DNA from 2 places in the Bacillus sp. 11B20 genome. Region 2 is predicted to be linked to the other one. Evidence: a T-box and tRNA genes for the amino acid it is inferred to sense, from the RefSeq annotation. Region 2 holds a T-box; the other holds one or more tRNA genes.

Region 1 (9,033 bases), 350 kb from region 2:
TTCGCTTTGAGTCTTCCCTCTCTCAGTTGAGCCTGCTTTTCCGCTGATAAAGCTTTCTGCGAAGCAAACAAAGGAATGCTCTCCCAAAAATCCACAAACTTCACTAAGCCTTCATGCCTGATTTTTTGGGCGAGCTGATGATCATGCTTCAGTCTTGCCATCCGCTCTTTAAAAGTGCGAAGCCCTGGAGACGTACTCTCAAGGATCAATTTATTGACACGATCTGGATAACGAGTGGCAAATGATAAAGCAATACGCCCTCCCATAGAATATCCGAGAATATTCACTTTGTGAAGCTTTAATTGGTTTAAAATCTCTGCAAGATCTGCCAGCTGCTGAGACATCGCATATCTTCTCACACTTTCTGGCGAGTCCGTACGCCCATGTCCGAGCAAGCTGACCTGAATCAGTCTTGTATTCTCCAAATTAGCATTCAAGAACGTCCAAGACGCTGCACTTCCAGTGAAGCCGTGTAAGCATAATGTGGCATTTGCTGCCGATGGGTTCTGATCCACCACTTCGTACGCTACCCCATCACGCATTCTTATGATGAGAGAAGGCATTCTTTTTTCACTTCTTCCAATATGTCATCCATCATTTGACGATGCTTGTCTACACGGGAATGACGATCTGTTTCAATTTCAATTAAATGAAGCCCAGGTTCATCGATATGCGCCATATACACATCATGCAACTCTTGTTTCGTTGCGGGTTTCGAATAGGTTCCCCCATATAACCTCGATGCATACTCAAAATTCAGTCCTGTCGGCGTTCCAAAGAGCTTTTCATAATACGGTTCATCAGACGCCTGCGGAAGGAAAGAAAAGATACCTCCCCCATCATTGTTTATCAAAACAACTGTCAAAGGAATGTCCATCAGCTTAGCTGCAAGCAGACCGTTCATATCATGGTAAAATGATAAATCTCCAATGACCAAAGTGACAGGCTGCTTCAAAGCTGCATACGTGCCAAGTGCTGTAGACACAACGCCGTCAATGCCATTTGCTCCGCGATTCGCCATCATTCGAAAAGGCTTGGACTGAGTTTCAAAAAATGTATCTACATCACGAATCGGCATACTATTTCCGATAAAAAGGACGCTCTCCTTTGGCAAGAGGTGCTGAAGCTGACGGTACACATTCCCTTCAAAGGACAAATCCTCATCTGAATAGCTGGCTGCATTCGTTCTGAATGAAGAATTAGCATTCTGCCATCGGTTTAAGAAACTTGTCTCTTTACGTTGTACTGCTTGATTTAATACTGCTTCTACAAAAGCAGAGACAGTACTTTCAATGACGTATGAAGCACTTAACCCAGGATCACGGAAACCTCCGGCAGCATCTACAACAATCTGCTTCACTTCCGCATGTTTTTCCAGCCACTTGAATAAAGGCTTAGATACAGGCATCGGTCCAAAACGAATGACCATATCCGGTAAGAGATGCTGCTGTAATGCCTCATCTTTTAATAAAGAATCATACGCATCGATAATGAGATCTTCATTTTCATGCCCGTTGCGCAAAAGAGAAAGCGGGTCAGCTAAAATAGGTAAATGCAGGGCTTTCGAAAGGCGTAAAACCGCCTCTTTTTCTTCCTGTGTATGAAGTTCACCAGCCACAATCAGTCCCTTTTTGGATTCGTTCATGACGGTCGCGATTTCAGACATCACCCGATCATTAGGGAAAGCCTGACCTGATGCTAATACCTTTTTCGTATCCTCTTTTTCTCGCGCGAAAGGATCAATAGACAGATCAGGAAGCAATGGCTCTCTCAGAGGTACATTGACCTGAACAGGCCCCTTTGGCTCCTGCATCGACATGTGATTTGCTCTCGCAGCTGCCGCCTGAACATAACGCAGCATCGTTTGACTGTCCTCCGGCAATGCTAAGTCTGTGAACCATTTAACAAACTTACCGAATAAGAATTGCTGATCAATCGCTTGAGGTGCCCCAACTTCCCTCAATTCGTGCGGCCGATCAGCAGTTAAAACAATAAGAGGTACACGAGAATAATGCGCCTCTACAACGGCTGGATAAAAGTTAGCAGCTGCCGTACCTGATGTACAAATAAGCAGCACTGGTGATTGACTTGCTTTTGCAAGACCAAGCGCATAAAAAGCAGCAGACCGTTCGTCCACTAAAACATGGACATGGATGTCTTGATGAGCAAGGGCCAGCATCGCAAGCGGAGTTGATCGAGAACCAGGACAGACAACTGCCTCTTTCACACCACCTTGGACGAATTCATCCATCAATCTGCCTATATATGTTGTCATGATGTGATTATTCAATAGGATGACCTCCAAGAGCAGACAGCATTGGTCTTAACTTCACTTGTGTTTCTTCATACTCCTGCTTTGCAAGGGAATCCTCTACAATTCCGCAGCCAGCGAACAAACGAACACGGTCTTCCTCAATAAGACCTGACCGAATGGCTACAGCAAATTCTCCATTATCCTGAGAATCAATCCAGCCTACGGGCGCTGCATACCAGCCGCGCTTGAGCGGTTCGATTTCACGAATCACTTCAACCGCCATTTCCTTTGGATATCCGCCTAGTGCCGGCGTCGGATGGAGCTGCTCAATTAATGAAAAGAGGGAACAGCTGCTTTTAATTTCTCCCACAATCGGTGTAAACAAATGCTGAATGTTTTTTGTTTTATAAAGACTTGGTTGATTTGGTTTATGCACGTGAAGGCAATTCGCTTCAAATGCTTGCTCAATCATATTGACAACAATTTGATGTTCAATCAAATTCTTCTCATCATGCAGCAGTTCCTCGCCTAATGCGTGATCCTCCGCTTCATCTTTTCCGCGAACAATGGAGCCTGCTAAACAGGAGGAAAAGACCTCTCCTCCGCTTTTTTTCACTAAGCGTTCCGGCGTGGCTCCGACAAATGCTTGTCTTCCCTGTTCAACCGCAAATACATAACTCGTTGTTTGATGCTTTAATAATTCCGCTAATAGTGGAGCGAGTTCAATTTGATTTTTATAGTGAAGCAAGACTTCTCTTGCTAAAACAACCTTTTCATATTCGTTTGCACGAATGTGGTCTGTCGCTTCTTCGATCGCCTTCATCCATTCCTTCACATCCAGCTCTTCCACATGAACAAGTTCAGCTTGTCCACCAGTCCGAACTGGCAATGTCTCGAAACGAGAGGCTTTTTGTTCTAATTCCTGAATAAGCTGATGAACGTTCCCATCCACCTGCTTCCACTCATTGATCGTAAGAAAACTGCCTTCTTTTGAGACAGTCAGCATGATCGATGGCACAAAAAAATGAGCCTCGCCAAATGCTTCCCAATGACGCGCCTTCTCTTCATACGGATCAAACGAGAATCCTCCAAATAAAAGCGGACCAACAGCCGCTTGCTTTAACTCCTTTTCATCATGAAAATGGAACATGTGCTGCTTGAGCTGTTCCCATTCTTGATGGACTATATCGAATCGTTCCTTGCCTTGCTCAGATGATTTAATGACGGCCGCTCTGCCAAGTCCAGAAAAAATCATTTGGCTTTCTGGATCAGACCAAAAAAACCGCTCGCCTAAAAAATCCGCTTCGCCGCTTTGGAAAAAGGCAAGAGGATCCAGATCGTCAACTCTTCTGGAGTAGCTTATCAAAACAGCATGGTTGACGTTATTCGCTTCTTCTAATGTCGCAAGCGCTTCCTGCCGGAAAGTACTTTGCACTGTTGTCACCATGATACATTCCTCCAAAATCCATGAATTACATAAAAAATAAAAACATAATGAAAAAATACATGAACATTCGAATATGTCGAATGACCTGCTTTTCTATTATAAACCTTAACAGATGAACTTAGTAAAGAAAACAGCTTCTAAAACCTCGAATCCTTATTATATCACGCTTTCAAGATTTTTTCGCTCTTGCTTATTGAAACGAGAGCATCTAAAGCAAAATGGCAGGACCGTTCTAAAATCAAGCTTTCCTTCGATATGGCAACGATTAGCAAACATCTTTTTCCCGATTCATCGCATCAATATATTGACACCTTTTTGAACTTTGCTAAACTGGAATTTGGACGTGTACGTATTTTTTTATTTAAAGGAGTATATTTTATGCAGCATCAATCGATATCAGATCAGCTTTCACCAATAAAGCCTGATAAAAACTGGCGAATTTGGTGGAATTTACTACGACCGCATACACTAACAGCGGCATTTATTCCCGTTACTTTAGGAACTGTTTTAGCACTTCCAAGTGGTCAAATACATGTTGGGCTATTTTTAGCCATGCTGTTTGCATCTATGTTTATCCAAATCGCAACAAACATGTTTAATGAGTACTTTGATTATGTTCGCGGGCTGGACAACGAGAAATCTGTCGGCATCGGCGGAGCCATTGTAAGAAACGGTGTGAAGCCAAAGACAGTCCTCAGCCTCGCTTATGCACTATTTGCACTTTCTTTATTACTTGGGGTCTATATTTGCATGATGTCTAGCTGGTGGATTGCATTAATAGGACTTATTTGTATGGCAGCAGGCTATTTCTATACTGGCGGCCCTGTACCAATTGCATATACACCGTTTGGAGAACTTGTTTCAGGTGCTTTTATGGGATTAGGGATTATCCTGATAAGTTTTTATATCCAAACAGGCACTCTGACGTCTAAAGCTGTTCTCGTCTCACTACCAATTTCTATTTTAGTTGGTGCCATCTTACTGTCGAACAATATCCGTGATTTAGACGGGGATAAGGAAAATGGACGAAAAACACTTGCCATCCTTGCTGGACGTAAAGCTGCAGTGAACATTTTACTTTCCATGTTTTTGGTATCATATGTACTCATTTTTGTTTATATCTTCACAGATATCGTCGGTCTTTGGAGTCTTCTTGTTTTACTCAGTGTGCCAAAAGCCTATACAGCCATTAAAGAGTTTAAGCAAAAAGAAAAACCGATTGAATTAATGAATGCCATGAAATCTACAGCTCAAACCAATACATTTTTTGGTTTTCTGCTGACGATCGCTTTGATCTTACAATACTATATCGCGTAACAAAGAACGCCTGCAGCCGCAGGCGTTTTTTAATTAGGAATTGCTTCAAATTGGAACTAGTCTTACATACAAAATTGCTCATACTAACAATATGTTTGATATGAAAGGATGATCGCTTTGTTGTCAAAAGACGAATTACATCATTTGAAGCAGCGCCTTCTCGATGAAAAAAAAGAACTTGAAGCCAAAAGCCATGACGATGAACAGAAAGTATCCTTTCCTTACGATTCAGTCGGAGAACTGTCTGCCTATGATAACCACCCGGGCGATCAAGGGACAGAGCTGTTCGAGCGTGGGAAAGATATTGCTTTAAACAGCTTGGAACATGAACATATGTTAGATATCGATGAAGCACTTCAAGCCATTGCAGACGGCTCTTATGGACTATGCAAGGTCTGTAAGGCCCCTATTCCAAAGGAACGCTTAGAAGCCTTGCCTACTGCCGTCACATGCACAGAGCACTCAAAAGAACAGACCGTTTCACAAAACCGTCCGATTGAAGAGGATTTATTAAGTCCGCCAGCTGGACAATTTGAAAATGAAGAAAGTGCTGCGTACGACGGAGAGGATGCCTACCAAGACGTAGAACGCTACGGAAACTCTGATACCCCGTCTGATATGGAATTCCCACCTTTGACATACGATGATGTGTATACACAATCAGAAGATGAAGATTATGTGGAGGACTACGAAGGATTCGCAGCTGCTGATATTGAAGGAAAAGCAAGCAAGGTGTATCCGAACAAAGCACACGAGGCCTATGAAGAAGCATTAGACGAAGAAGGTGTCATGACAGTATTTGGTGACTTGAAACCGTACGAGGAAGAACCTTATACAGAAGAAAATCATTAGTCCCCTCATATTGGGGGCTTTATGTTTATATCATGTAATGATTGGGAAATCACTTTAAGAGTGAATTTGATTGGAGGAGATTCTTGATGGCTAGAAAAAGTATCATTTGGGCGATTGTCGTCTTCTTTATTACATACGCACTATTCTCTATTGCCGGATTTTTGTTCCCCATCGACAGAGAATGGTATGACGCATTAAATAAACCAGAATGGACACCTGGTGGCGGTGTGATTGGTGCTGTGTGGGCTGTCTTATTTGCACTCATCTCATTGTCCGCAGCGATCATTTATGGAAAATATGGATTCCAAAAAATCACTTTACCATTTTGGATTCTTTTCCTTTTAAATTACGTATTCAATCAAGCCTTTAGCTTTTTTCAATTTACACAAAAGGATTTGTTTGTGGCTACGATCGACTGCCTGCTCGTTGCACTGACAGCACTTGCACTTGTCATCGTCTCACGTAAACTAAGCAAAGTCGTTCCAATTTTACTGATCCCTTATGTCTTATGGGGCTTCTTTGCGACATACTTGTCTTATACGATCTATTCCATGAATATGTAAAAAAAGACCGCCATGATAGCGGTCTTTCGTTTTGAAGAAAACAAAAAAGAGATCTTTGACAAGATCTCTTTTAAAAATGACCCGTACGGGATTCGAACCCGTGTTACCGCCGTGAAAGGGCGGTGTCTTAACCGCTTGACCAACGGGCCAGATCAATGGCGGAGAAGGAGGGATTTGAACCCTCGCGCCGCTTACGCGACCTACACCCTTAGCAGGGGCGCCTCTTCAGCCACTTGAGTACTTCTCCATTTGGCTCCGCAGGTAGGATTCGAACCTACGACCGATCGGTTAACAGCCGATAGCTCTACCACTGAGCTACTGCGGAAGATCATGGTGGGCCTGAGTGGACTCGAACCACCGACCTCACGCTTATCAGGCGTGCGCTCTAACCAGCTGAGCTACAGGCCCATGAACAGATATACAAATGGAGCGGGTGATGGGAATCGAACCCACGACATCAGCTTGGAAGGCTGAGGTTTTACCACTAAACTACACCCGCAAAAATATGTATGGGGCGATTGATGGGAATCGAACCCACGAGTGCCAGAGCCACAATCTGGTGCGTTAACCACTTCGCCACAACCGCCATACTATGAATATTTTTATAAAAGTGGCTCGGGACGGAATCGAACCGCCGACACACGGATTTTCAGTCCGTTGCTCTACCAACTGAGCTACCGAGCCAAGTATTCTTTTGAAAAATGGCGGTCCGGACGGGACTCGAACCCGCGACCTCCTGCGTGACAGGCAGGCATTCTAACCAACTGAACTACCGGACCATTTTGGTTGCGGGGGCAGGATTTGAACCTGCGACCTTCGGGTTATGAGCCCGACGAGCTACCGAACTGCTCCACCCCGCGATGATATGGTTTTTTAAAAAATATGGCGGAGGAAGAGGGATTCGAACCCCCGCGGGCTTTGACACCCCTGTCGGTTTTCAAGACCGATCCCTTCAGCCGGACTTGGGTATTCCTCCGTATAGATGGTGGACCTTGTAGGACTCGAACCTACGACCGGACGGTTATGAGCCGTCTGCTCTAACCAACTGAGCTAAAGGTCCTTTATAGCGGCGGAGGGGATCGAACCCCCGACCTCACGGGTATGAACCGTACGCTCTAGCCAGCTGAGCTACACCGCCATGATCAAAACAATCTTTTAAAAAGTGGAGCCTAGCGGGATCGAACCGCTGACCTCCTGCGTGCAAGGCAGGCGCTCTCCCAGCTGAGCTAAGGCCCCATAAAAGATGGTCGGGAAGACAGGATTCGAACCTGCGACCCCTTGGTCCCAAACCAAGTGCTCTACCAAGCTGAGCTACTTCCCGATCTTAATGGCGCGCCCGAGAGGAGTCGAACCCCTAACCTTTTGATCCGTAGTCAAACGCTCTATCCAATTGAGCTACGGGCGCTTATTTATAATGCCGAGGGCCGGACTTGAACCGGCACGGTAGTCACCTACCGCAGGATTTTAAGTCCTGTGTGTCTGCCAATTCCACCACCCCGGCGTGGATGGTATAAGCGGAAGACGGGATTCGAACCCGCGACCCCCACCTTGGCAAGGTGGTGTTCTACCACTGAACTACTTCCGCATTACAGGATTTCTTTATTTTATTTGGCAATGCGGGTGAAGGGACTTGAACCCCCACGTCATAAAGACACTAGATCCTAAGTCTAGCGCGTCTGCCAATTCCGCCACACCCGCATGAAACATGGTGAGCCATGAAGGACTCGAACCTTCGACCCTCTGATTAAAAGTCAGATGCTCTACCAACTGAGCTAATGGCTCGCTTTAAAAGCGACTTGTCTATCTTACCATATGAAAGTGGTGCCGGCAAGAGGACTTGAACCCCCAACCTACTGATTACAAGTCAGTTGCTCTACCAGTTGAGCTACACCGGCTTTATCTATCCTAACATTATGTAAGAATAAATATGGTGGAGGATGACGGGCTCGAACCGCCGACCCTCTGCTTGTAAGGCAGATGCTCTCCCAGCTGAGCTAATCCTCCACTATGTAAGAATCTCTCGATCCGACAAAGATTATTATATACAGGTTTTAATCATTTGTAAAGGCTATATTAAAAAAATTTTATTTCAATTTTCATTGCGTTATTTTTTAACAAAAGATCGTCATATCACCTATTCATACAGCTGCTGTTCAACGTTCAGCAGGTGAGCTTCTCTTCTCTATATTCTCTTTCAAAACGTTCAATTCCTTTAGAAATATTAGCAGTCTTTCATTTTTATACTTTAATGATATAGGTATCTCTTTAGACGTAAAGCATTTATAGAAATCGAATAGGCTTACACATCTTCAATTTAATTAAAGATATATGGAATGCGCCTATATAAGCTCATACTCTGTCTCTCTATTGTTTTGTATAGATAAGGTTTTATGCCATGAACATCTTTAGGTTCAAGTGTTTCACATGCTACGCTTGGACATAAGAAGGTGCGACGATCTTTCATCAAACAAATGGTATAAGATAAAGTATGATGTATGACCCTCAATCAGCACAAAAAAGACCAGTTCCAAATGGAACTGATCCTGATAGAAGCTTGGCGGCGTCCTACTCTCACAGGGGGAAACCCCCAACTACCATCG
Region 2 (9,033 bases):
GCGAGGAATCAGCGCTGGAGTGGGGCGTGAAAAACAATGAGGATTCCCTCAGACAAACGTCCTTAACGATGCGGCTTGTGCAAACCGAACAAATCATGGATGCAGAACTTGAAGCGCTCCAAAAAGAGCTTCCGTTTAGCGTACATGACGCAAATATTGGCATGGAGGGAATCACTCCGTTTGATTTTATGCATGAGTAGAAGGCTTCCATACGGAAGCCTTAGCGTGTAGACAAACCCTTGCATTCGTTGTCAATCCTGCGCTCCGGTGCTCACGAATGTCAAATTCGCTCCGCTCCGATGCTCGTCCTTCCTAGGGCTGCAAAGGTTTTCTATCACGCTGAAAAGAAGACAAAGGGCTAAAATCAAGATCATTTTAGCCCTTTGTCAACAATCTGAGGCTTCCATATGGAAGCCTTTTAGCGTGGAAAGAACTTCTTCCATTCCGTTCATGGAAGCCATTTCTTCGTATGAGTCATGAAGCAAACGCACACGATAAGACTGTTCCGCAAAAGGTGGTTGAGCACATTTTGAGAACATGCCGAGAACTTGAAGGAATGACGATCTATTCAGATGAGCTGTCCCAATCGCTTGGTTCCATAAAAGATATTTGCTTTTTAGCCGGAGGCAGCTGCGGAGGGTATGTGTTAGAGGGGAAAAAGAAAGACTGTGCACTCATTCCATTCTCTGGATTTGATCAGCTGACAGACAAAGGTTTATATGTGAGCTGCCAGGAGGGAGTAGGCATGGATTCCTCTGCTCCATTCTTGTTATTTTCGAAATTAAAAAAGAAAATGATGCAGTCGCCTGATGGTGAAAATTTAGGCATTTTGGAAGATGTATACTTTTGTACAAATTCGGGCACAATCGTAGCATATGAACTCTCGGACGGCTTCTTTACAGAGCTATCAGGGATTCGGAAACAGCTGCAGGCTGCCGGAACCTTGATGAACGTTCAAAAGGAAGCACTGGTTCTAAACCGAACGTAAAGAGGTGCTGATTATGCTCATTTGCCCAAATTGCAAATGTAAAGACATCGGAAAAATTGGGGTCAATCAATATTATTGCTGGGGCTGTTTTATTGAATTGACGCTGTCAAAAGGCAAAATATCGACACACCAAGTGGAGGAAGACGGGACACTAAGCAGCTTAGATGATCTGTTTAGTGACGATGAACGTTCAATTCAACTATAAGTGTTAAGGGGGAATTTCGAATGGGCAAAATGACTTCTTCACTATTAACGCTTGGTGCAGGTGCACTTGCATATCACTTTGCAAGCCGATATGATATGCCATCAAAGCGGGATATGAAAAAGCTAAAAAAACGTGTTATGAGAATGATGTAAACACAAAAGGGCTAAAATGATCTTCATTTTAGCCCTTTGTTTTTTTTCAGACCAGGACGCAGTGTTTGTCTATAAGCTGAGGTGTTACGCTTGCCTGTATTCTAATCGTCTTGCAAGAATGGATAAGCTGAAATTGACGACAAAATACATCATAGCCGCCAATAGAAAAATCGGCAGTAAATAGGATTGGCTTTGACCGTTTAATATTTGTGCGTGATGTAATAATTCTGGAAGCGCAATGACGACTGCAAGCGACGTATCTTTTAAAAGAGATATGAATTGACTGACAATTGGCGGCACCATTCTGCGCAGGGCCTGCGGCATAATAATCATTTTCAATGTTTGAATATAGGTTAAACCAGAAGACCTGGCTGCTTCGATCTGGCCCTTATCAATTGATTTAAGGCCGCTCCGAATAATTTCTGACAGCATCGCGGATTCAAACACGGTTAAAGCTGCAATGGCAGAGGCTGTGATGCTTAGCTTGATGCCGATTTCAGGCAATGCAAAATACGTGAAAAAGATGATCAGTAAAAGCGGCAGGTTCCGAATGGTTTCTACAACAACCGCAAGCACTTTTGATAAAACCGGGATTTGAGCGAACCGCAATGTGCCGACGACTAATCCAATGATAAAGCTCAAAATGATGGAGATAAAAGCCACTTTTAAGGTGACAGCAAATCCTTCAAGTAAAAAGGCGAGATGATCAGGCTGGTAGGCACCTATAAAATCCAAGATATTTCCTCCTCTCTAGTGGCTTCTTGCTAATCTTCTTTCTAAATAACCAACGCCTAGACTAAGCGGAATGGTTAATAGCAGATAGAACATGGCAACAAAGATGTAGACATCAAACGTCACAAATGTTCTAGATGCAATAAGGTCACCTTGATACATGAGATCAAACCCTGCAATGACACCTAAAATCGAGGAGTTTTTGACAAGGTTAATAAATTGATTCCCAAGAGGGGGAATGACGATTTTAATCGCCTGAGGCAAAATGATATACCGCATCGTCCCGCCATATGACAGACCTGAAGCGCGGGCTGCTTCCATTTGTCCAAGCGGTACAGCTTGTATCCCTGCACGAATGGCTTCAGCAATAAAGGCAGACGTATAAATGGCAAGGGCGATCGTTCCAGCAGTAAAGCCATCTGCTACAATACCTAGCACGGGTAAACCAAAGAAGAAAACAAAGGTGATCAATAATAACGGAATATTCCGAATAAATTCCACATAAGCCGTTCCGAACCAGTTTAGCGGCCTAAATGGCGCAATTCTCATAATGGCAATGAGTGTACCGATCAAAAAGCTTCCAATCAGAGCAATGACACTTGCACCAATGGTATATTTAAAGCCTTCTAAATAAAGATGAAAATTTTCAATGAGAATGGAAAACCGCAGCAATCAGTTCACTTCCTTCCTGATCAACAGGGGAGCCATTGAGCGGCTCACCTGAGGCATTGATGTTAACCAATCAAATGTTATTCTTTGATCCATTTTTTAAGAATTTTGTCATATTCACCATTGTCTTTTAACGTTTTTAAGGCTTTATTGATCGCATCAGTTAATTCTTGATCCCCTTTTTTCACAGCAATGCCATAAGGCTCATCTGTAAAGGTGCCGCCGACCACTTCATAATTTGAATCTTCATCTGCCATACCAAATAAGATCGCATTATCAGTTGTCAGCACTTGCCCTTGATTTGATTTTAATGCTGTAAAAGCCTCTTGATAGTTCTCAAATTCTAATACGGATACTTCAGGTGCTTTCTCACGGATATTTTGAGAAGAAGTAGATCCTTTCACGGCCAGCACCTTCGTTCCTTTTTTAAGATCATCAATGGATTGAATGTCGCTTCCTTTTTTCACAAGCAGTGATTGTCCTGCTTCAAAGTAAACATCTGAGAAATTGACTTCTTTTTTACGCTCTTCTGTAATTGTCATGGTCGCAACAATCGCATGGATATCCCCTTTTTGAAGCAAAGGAATTCTTGTTTTAGATGTCACTTCCTTAAATTCTGCTTTTCCTTCATCGCCGAGTATTTCCTTTGTGATGGCTTTTGCAATATCAATATCAAATCCTTCAATATCCCCGCTGCTCGGATTTTTTAGACCGAATAGCCGTGTGTCATTTTTTACACCGAAAATGATTTTTTTGTCTTTCTTAATGGCTTCTAATGAGCTTCCTTGTTTTGCATCAGTTGAGCCTTTTTCTGTAGATCCACAAGCAGCTAAAGCGGCGATGCAGCAAGTCATAAAGAGCAGCATGCCAAAACGTTTCATTTTTTTCATTAAACCATTCCCCCTAGTGATTTAAAATACGGCTTAAAAATAATTGAGCACGTTTCTCTTGCGGTTTTTCATAAAATGCAGCCGGTGTTGATTCTTCAAGAATTCTGCCCTCATCAATAAAGACAATGCGGTCGGCCACTTCACGGGCAAAGCCCATCTCATGCGTGACAACAACCATGGTCATGCCTTCACGGGCCAGCTGCTTCATCACATCTAATACCTCGCCGATCATCTCTGGATCAAGTGCAGATGTCGGTTCGTCAAAAAGCATCACCTCTGGTTTCATCGCAAGCCCTCTTGCAATGGCAACGCGCTGCTGCTGTCCGCCTGAGAGTCGTGAAGGGTAGGTGTCTGCTTTTTCAGGAATGCCGACTTTATTTAAATAAAATTCAGCTGTTTCCTTTGCTTCTTCCTTGCTCACTTTTTTGACCTTCATCGGCGCAAGCATAATGTTTTCAAGCACCGTCTTATGCGGATAGAGGTGGAAATGCTGAAAGACCATTCCGATATTTTGCCTGACAAGATTGATGTTGGTCTTCGGATGCTGAACAGACACTTGGTTGACGAGAACTTTTCCCGCATCAATGCTTTCAAGACGATTGATACACCTGAGCATCGTACTTTTACCAGATCCTGAAGGACCGATGATCACAACAACCTCCCCTTTTTGAATATGTAGGTTAATGTCCTTAAGTACATGGAACTGGCCATAATGCTTGTTGACTTCTTCGAATGTGATCATGAAGAACCTCCTCTTGTGTTTCATTGGCTAAAGCTAAAGTGGATTCTAGCACAACTTGTGTAAAAAGAAGTAAATGATGGAATATTTTCTGACGAGATTTTACAGCAAATAGTGACTTTGGATGGAGCTGTATGTTTCATGTGTATTCATTTTTAACAAAGTTAGGACAAATTTTATTTACGTGGATAATTGCAGAAGATGGTTAAACAATAAGAAAAGAGGTGAAAAAGGTGAAGAAACGTCCGATCCAATTTCTGATATATGCTGCAGGGATCCTGCTTGTCCTTGCATCCTTGCTCATTTTACTGCAGCTCGACGAGTTATGGATGCCTGTTTTTTTATTGCTGAAGGCGGTTCTCATTCCGCTTCTCATCGCCATTTTTATTTCTTATCTGCTTTATCCGATTGTGGAAAGACTTCATGCACGAGGGCTGCCGAGAACAGTCAGTCTCTTACTCATCTATGTCCTGTTTTTTGGCGGGATTGGGTTTGCGGTTTATAAAGGAGCGCCTGTGATGATCGCACAGTTAAATGAGCTGTCAGAACAAATTCCTGTCCTCGCCGAAACTTATAATGGCGCTTTATCACATATTCATCGTCATACGAGCCACTGGCCTGACGGACTTCACGACCGCTTAGACCGCTTCATTGTTCAATCGGAGACATATGCAGCCAATAGTGCTGAGCGGATGATTCTTAGCTGTAAGGTTTTATTTGATTACGCATTAGTCGCAGCACTCATTCCTTTTCTTGTTTTTTATATGGTGAAGGATATGAACACGATGAAGCGGGCGGCATGGTATTTAACGCCGCCATCATTTAGAAAGAGGGGAAAAGCTTTTGTCAAAGCAGTGGATGAATCGCTTGGTGATTATATTCGAGGGCAGCTGCTTGTTTGTTCTTTAATCGGGGGTGCAGCAGCCATTGTGCTCTGGCTTTTTCATATCCCGTATCCGCTTGTTCTTGGGATGCTGATAGGGGCAACGAACGTGATTCCTTATTTTGGACCGATTATTGGCGCAGTTCCTGCCATCTTTATTGCGTTTACCATCTCGGTGAAATCGGTCATCATTGTACTAATCACAGTAGCGGTGCTGCAATTTTTAGAGAGTAATGTCCTCAGCCCAATCATTGTAGGGCGAAGTCTTCATATGCATCCTGTCGTCATTATGCTTGTCTTGCTTGCAGGAGGAGAGCTGTTTGGCTTAATTGGGATGATTTTAGCCGTACCAGCAGCTGCAATTATCAGGGTGATCATTGTGCAATATATCCTGATGAGACGAAGCGTTCATTGACAAGACGAGCCGAGTTGTCTATAATAATTTCGATTCATACATATTGAAATTCAATGACGGACCCGAGTACGTTAAAAAGCTGTTGCAGAGAGAGGCTTTATTTGCTGAGAAAAGCCTTATCAGACCTTTAACGGAAGCTAGTCCCGAGTGCAGATAAACACTGCCGCTCTCTTCCGGCGTTATCGGATGTGAAGGTGATAGACGAATTTGTCTATAATCAGGGTGGTACCGCGAGAACATCTCGTCCCTGTGTAAGTCGTTTTGTGCTTGCATAGGGCGGGATGTTTTTTCGTTTGTGTGGAGATTGATGAATGATAAGGGAGGATTTTTGAATGAAAACTTTAACTTCAGCTCAAGTACGTCAAATGTTTTTAGACTTCTTTAAAGAAAAAGGACATGCTGTAGAACCGAGTGCGTCTCTTGTACCGCATGACGATCCGACACTTTTATGGATCAACAGTGGTGTGGCAACATTAAAGAAATACTTTGATGGTCGCGTCGTACCTGAAAATCCGCGTATTTGCAACGCGCAAAAATCGATTCGTACGAATGATATTGAAAATGTAGGGAAGACAGCACGCCATCACACGTTCTTTGAAATGCTTGGCAACTTCTCTATTGGTGACTACTTTAAAGAAGAGGCCATTGAATGGGCGTGGGAATTCCTCACAAGTGACGAGTGGATTGGCTTTGATCCGAATTTGTTATCTGTGACAGTCCACCCAGAGGACGAAGAAGCGTATATCCTTTGGAGAGATAAAATTGGTGTGCCTGAAGAACGTATTATCCGTCTGGAAGGCAACTTCTGGGATATAGGCGAGGGCCCAAGCGGACCGAATACAGAAATTTTCTATGACCGCGGTGAATCATACGGTCACGACATGAACGATCCAGAATTATATCCAGGCGGGGAAAACGAGCGTTATTTAGAAGTATGGAATCTCGTGTTCTCTGAATTCAACCATAATCCAGATGGATCATACACACCACTGCCGAAGAAAAACATTGATACAGGTATGGGTCTTGAACGAATGGTATCTGTCATTCAAAATGTGCCGACGAACTTCGATACAGACCTATTCATGCCAATTATTCGCGCAGTCGAAACGATCTCTGGAGAAAGCTATGGCGAAACAAAGGAAAAGGATACAGCATTCAAAGTGATTGCTGACCACATCCGGACAGTTGCCTTTGCTGTAAGTGACGGAGCGCTTCCTTCCAATGAAGGCCGCGGATATGTATTAAGACGTTTGCTGCGCCGTGCTGTGCGTTATGCAAAAACGATCCATATCCACCGTCCGTTTATGTATGATTTAGTGCCAGTTGTTGCTGAAATCATGAAAGACTTCTACCCAGATGTACAAGCAAAAGAAGAATTTATTGCGAAAGTCATCAAAAACGAAGAAGAACGTTTCCACGAAACACTGAACGAAGGGTTAGCCATTTTGTCAGAAGTGATCAAAAAAGAAAGAGACAAAGGCAGCTCAAAAATTTCAGGTGAAGATGTATTTAAGCTGTATGATACGTATGGATTCCCTGTCGAGCTAACAGAAGAATACGCAGAAGATGAGAACATGACAGTTGATCGAGAAGGCTTCCAAGCGGAAATGGAGAAGCAGCGTGAACGAGCAAGAAATGCGAGACAAGATGTCGGCAGTATGCAGGTTCAAGGGGGCGCTCTAGGCGATATTAAAGTAGAAAGCACCTTCGTTGGCTATGAAAATCTAACAGCAGATGCCCGTATCATTGAATTGCTTCAAAATGGTGAAATTGTCTCGGAAGCACATGAAGGAGACACGGTGCAAATCTTGTTAGATGAAACTCCATTCTATGCGGAAAGCGGCGGACAAGTAGCGGATAAAGGGACACTAAAAAGTGCAGAAGCCATCATTGAGATCAAAGATGTGAAAAAAGCGCCAAACGGTCAGCATGTCCATGAAGGAGTCGTCGTAAGCGGTACGGCTCAAAAAGGTCTCGAAGTCACTGCAGAAGTGGAATCAGCTCTTCGAAAAGGTATTGTGAAAAACCATACAGCGACACACCTTCTGCATCAGGCGCTAAAAGATGTATTAGGCAGCCACGTGAACCAAGCAGGGTCATTGGTGAATGAAAACAGACTTCGTTTTGATTTCTCTCACTTTGGACAAGTGACGAAAGAAGAATTGTCTCAAATTGAAAAAATCGTGAACGAAAAGATTTGGGAAGGCATTTCGGTTGCGATTGACCTGAAGCCAATTGCTGAAGCAAAAGAAATGGGCGCAATGGCGCTGTTTGGCGAAAAGTATGGCGATATTGTCCGCGTAGTCCAAGTCGGCGATTACAGCATCGAGCTATGCGGCGGCTGTCACGTGCAAAACACTGCGGAAATCGGTTTGTTTAAAATTGCGTCTGAGTCGGGTATTGGTGCTGGAACACGCCGTATTGAAGCTGTGACTGGTCAAGGTGCCTATGAAGAATTAAATGACCAGCTGGCGATTTTAGAACAGGCAGCAAATGAGCTGAAGTCAAATACGAAGGACGTTCCAAAACGAATCGCTTCATTACAGGCGGATTTAAAAGAGGTTCAAAGAGAAAACGAATCTCTTCTTGCGAAATTAAGCCAAGCAGAAGCAGGCTCTATTTTAGAGAAAGTGACTGAAATTGGCGGAGTAAAAGTATTAACTGAAAAAGTAAATGCTAAAGACATGAACCATTTAAGAACAATGGTTGATGACTTGAAAGCTAAATTAGGATCAGCTGTCATCGTCCTGGGAGCCGTTCAAAACGGAAAAGTAAACATTTCAGCAGGAGTGACAAAAGACGTGATCGAAAAAGGTCTGCATGCAGGGAAGCTTGTGAAGCAGGCAGCTGAAATCTGCGGCGGAGGCGGAGGCGGACGTCCAGATATGGCACAAGCAGGCGGAAAACAACCAGAAAAACTTGAAGAAGCACTGGCATCTGTCGAAGAATCTGTCAAATCCGTTTTATAATCAGGCGATGTAGTGTAGAATAATGGTATTAGATGAGCGGTTAGAAAAAAGCTTGCTAGTAGAATGTTGGAAGAGAGGTGCAAGAAGCAGTGAGTTCATTTGATAAGACAATGAAGTTTAACTTCTCTGATGATTCAGCTGAAACCAATGTGAATGAAGTGCTCATTACAGTTCATGACGCACTCCAAGAAAAAGGATACAACCCGATCAATCAAATTGTCGGATACTTGCTGTCAGGCGACCCTGCTTATATTCCAAGACATCAGGATGCACGCAACCTAATTCGTAAACTAGAACGAGACGAATTAATTGAGGAATTGGTTAAATCGTACTTAGAGACACATAAAGAGGCGTAAAACATGAGAATTTTAGGCTTAGATTTAGGCACGAA

The links. A T-box is a leader RNA that pairs with one kind of tRNA and senses whether it is charged. The one in region 2 lies ahead of alaS (alanine--tRNA ligase), so its partner is inferred to be a tRNA-Ala.
Region 1: it has a tRNA-Ala gene. The T-box ahead of alaS (alanine--tRNA ligase) is inferred to sense a tRNA for this amino acid. The anticodon was not compared.

Annotation. Positions count from the first base shown of each region.
Region 1 covers NZ_JBLZWZ010000008.1:891,884-900,916, forward strand. The annotation lists gene menH (2-succinyl-6-hydroxy-2,4-cyclohexadiene-1-carboxylate synthase) at 1-563, opposite strand, end outside; gene menD (2-succinyl-5-enolpyruvyl-6-hydroxy-3-cyclohexene-1-carboxylic-acid synthase) at 545-2,290, opposite strand; gene ACN6NB_RS13970 (isochorismate synthase) at 2,283-3,701, opposite strand; gene ACN6NB_RS13975 (1,4-dihydroxy-2-naphthoate polyprenyltransferase) at 4,080-5,018, shown strand; gene ACN6NB_RS13980 (TraR/DksA C4-type zinc finger protein) at 5,136-5,870, shown strand; gene ACN6NB_RS13985 (TspO/MBR family protein) at 5,957-6,433, shown strand; tRNA gene ACN6NB_RS13990 (tRNA-Glu) at 6,511-6,582, opposite strand; tRNA gene ACN6NB_RS13995 (tRNA-Ser) at 6,590-6,680, opposite strand; tRNA gene ACN6NB_RS14000 (tRNA-Asn) at 6,684-6,758, opposite strand; tRNA gene ACN6NB_RS14005 (tRNA-Ile) at 6,765-6,841, opposite strand; tRNA gene ACN6NB_RS14010 (tRNA-Gly) at 6,859-6,932, opposite strand; tRNA gene ACN6NB_RS14015 (tRNA-His) at 6,944-7,019, opposite strand; tRNA gene ACN6NB_RS14020 (tRNA-Phe) at 7,045-7,117, opposite strand; tRNA gene ACN6NB_RS14025 (tRNA-Asp) at 7,136-7,212, opposite strand; tRNA gene ACN6NB_RS14030 (tRNA-Met) at 7,217-7,293, opposite strand; tRNA gene ACN6NB_RS14035 (tRNA-Ser) at 7,317-7,409, opposite strand; tRNA gene ACN6NB_RS14040 (tRNA-Ile) at 7,417-7,493, opposite strand; tRNA gene ACN6NB_RS14045 (tRNA-Met) at 7,498-7,571, opposite strand; tRNA gene ACN6NB_RS14050 (tRNA-Ala) at 7,597-7,669, opposite strand; tRNA gene ACN6NB_RS14055 (tRNA-Pro) at 7,678-7,754, opposite strand; tRNA gene ACN6NB_RS14060 (tRNA-Arg) at 7,762-7,838, opposite strand; tRNA gene ACN6NB_RS14065 (tRNA-Leu) at 7,849-7,934, opposite strand; tRNA gene ACN6NB_RS14070 (tRNA-Gly) at 7,947-8,018, opposite strand; tRNA gene ACN6NB_RS14075 (tRNA-Leu) at 8,049-8,131, opposite strand; tRNA gene ACN6NB_RS14080 (tRNA-Lys) at 8,140-8,215, opposite strand; tRNA gene ACN6NB_RS14085 (tRNA-Thr) at 8,253-8,328, opposite strand; tRNA gene ACN6NB_RS14090 (tRNA-Val) at 8,362-8,437, opposite strand; rRNA gene rrf (5S ribosomal RNA) at 8,986-9,033, opposite strand, start outside.
Region 2 covers NZ_JBLZWZ010000008.1:544,394-553,426, reverse strand. The annotation lists gene recD2 (SF1B family DNA helicase RecD2) at 1-200, shown strand, start outside; gene ACN6NB_RS12240 (PRC-barrel domain-containing protein) at 470-988, shown strand; gene ACN6NB_RS12235 (hypothetical protein) at 1,002-1,193, shown strand; gene ACN6NB_RS12230 (YrzQ family protein) at 1,214-1,345, shown strand; gene ACN6NB_RS12225 (amino acid ABC transporter permease) at 1,430-2,080, opposite strand; gene ACN6NB_RS12220 (amino acid ABC transporter permease) at 2,096-2,749, opposite strand; gene ACN6NB_RS12215 (transporter substrate-binding domain-containing protein) at 2,827-3,636, opposite strand; gene ACN6NB_RS12210 (amino acid ABC transporter ATP-binding protein) at 3,650-4,378, opposite strand; gene ACN6NB_RS12205 (AI-2E family transporter) at 4,609-5,673, shown strand; T-box leader at 5,718-5,925, shown strand; gene alaS (alanine--tRNA ligase) at 6,006-8,642, shown strand; gene ACN6NB_RS12195 (IreB family regulatory phosphoprotein) at 8,732-8,998, shown strand; gene ruvX (Holliday junction resolvase RuvX) at 9,002-9,033, shown strand, end outside.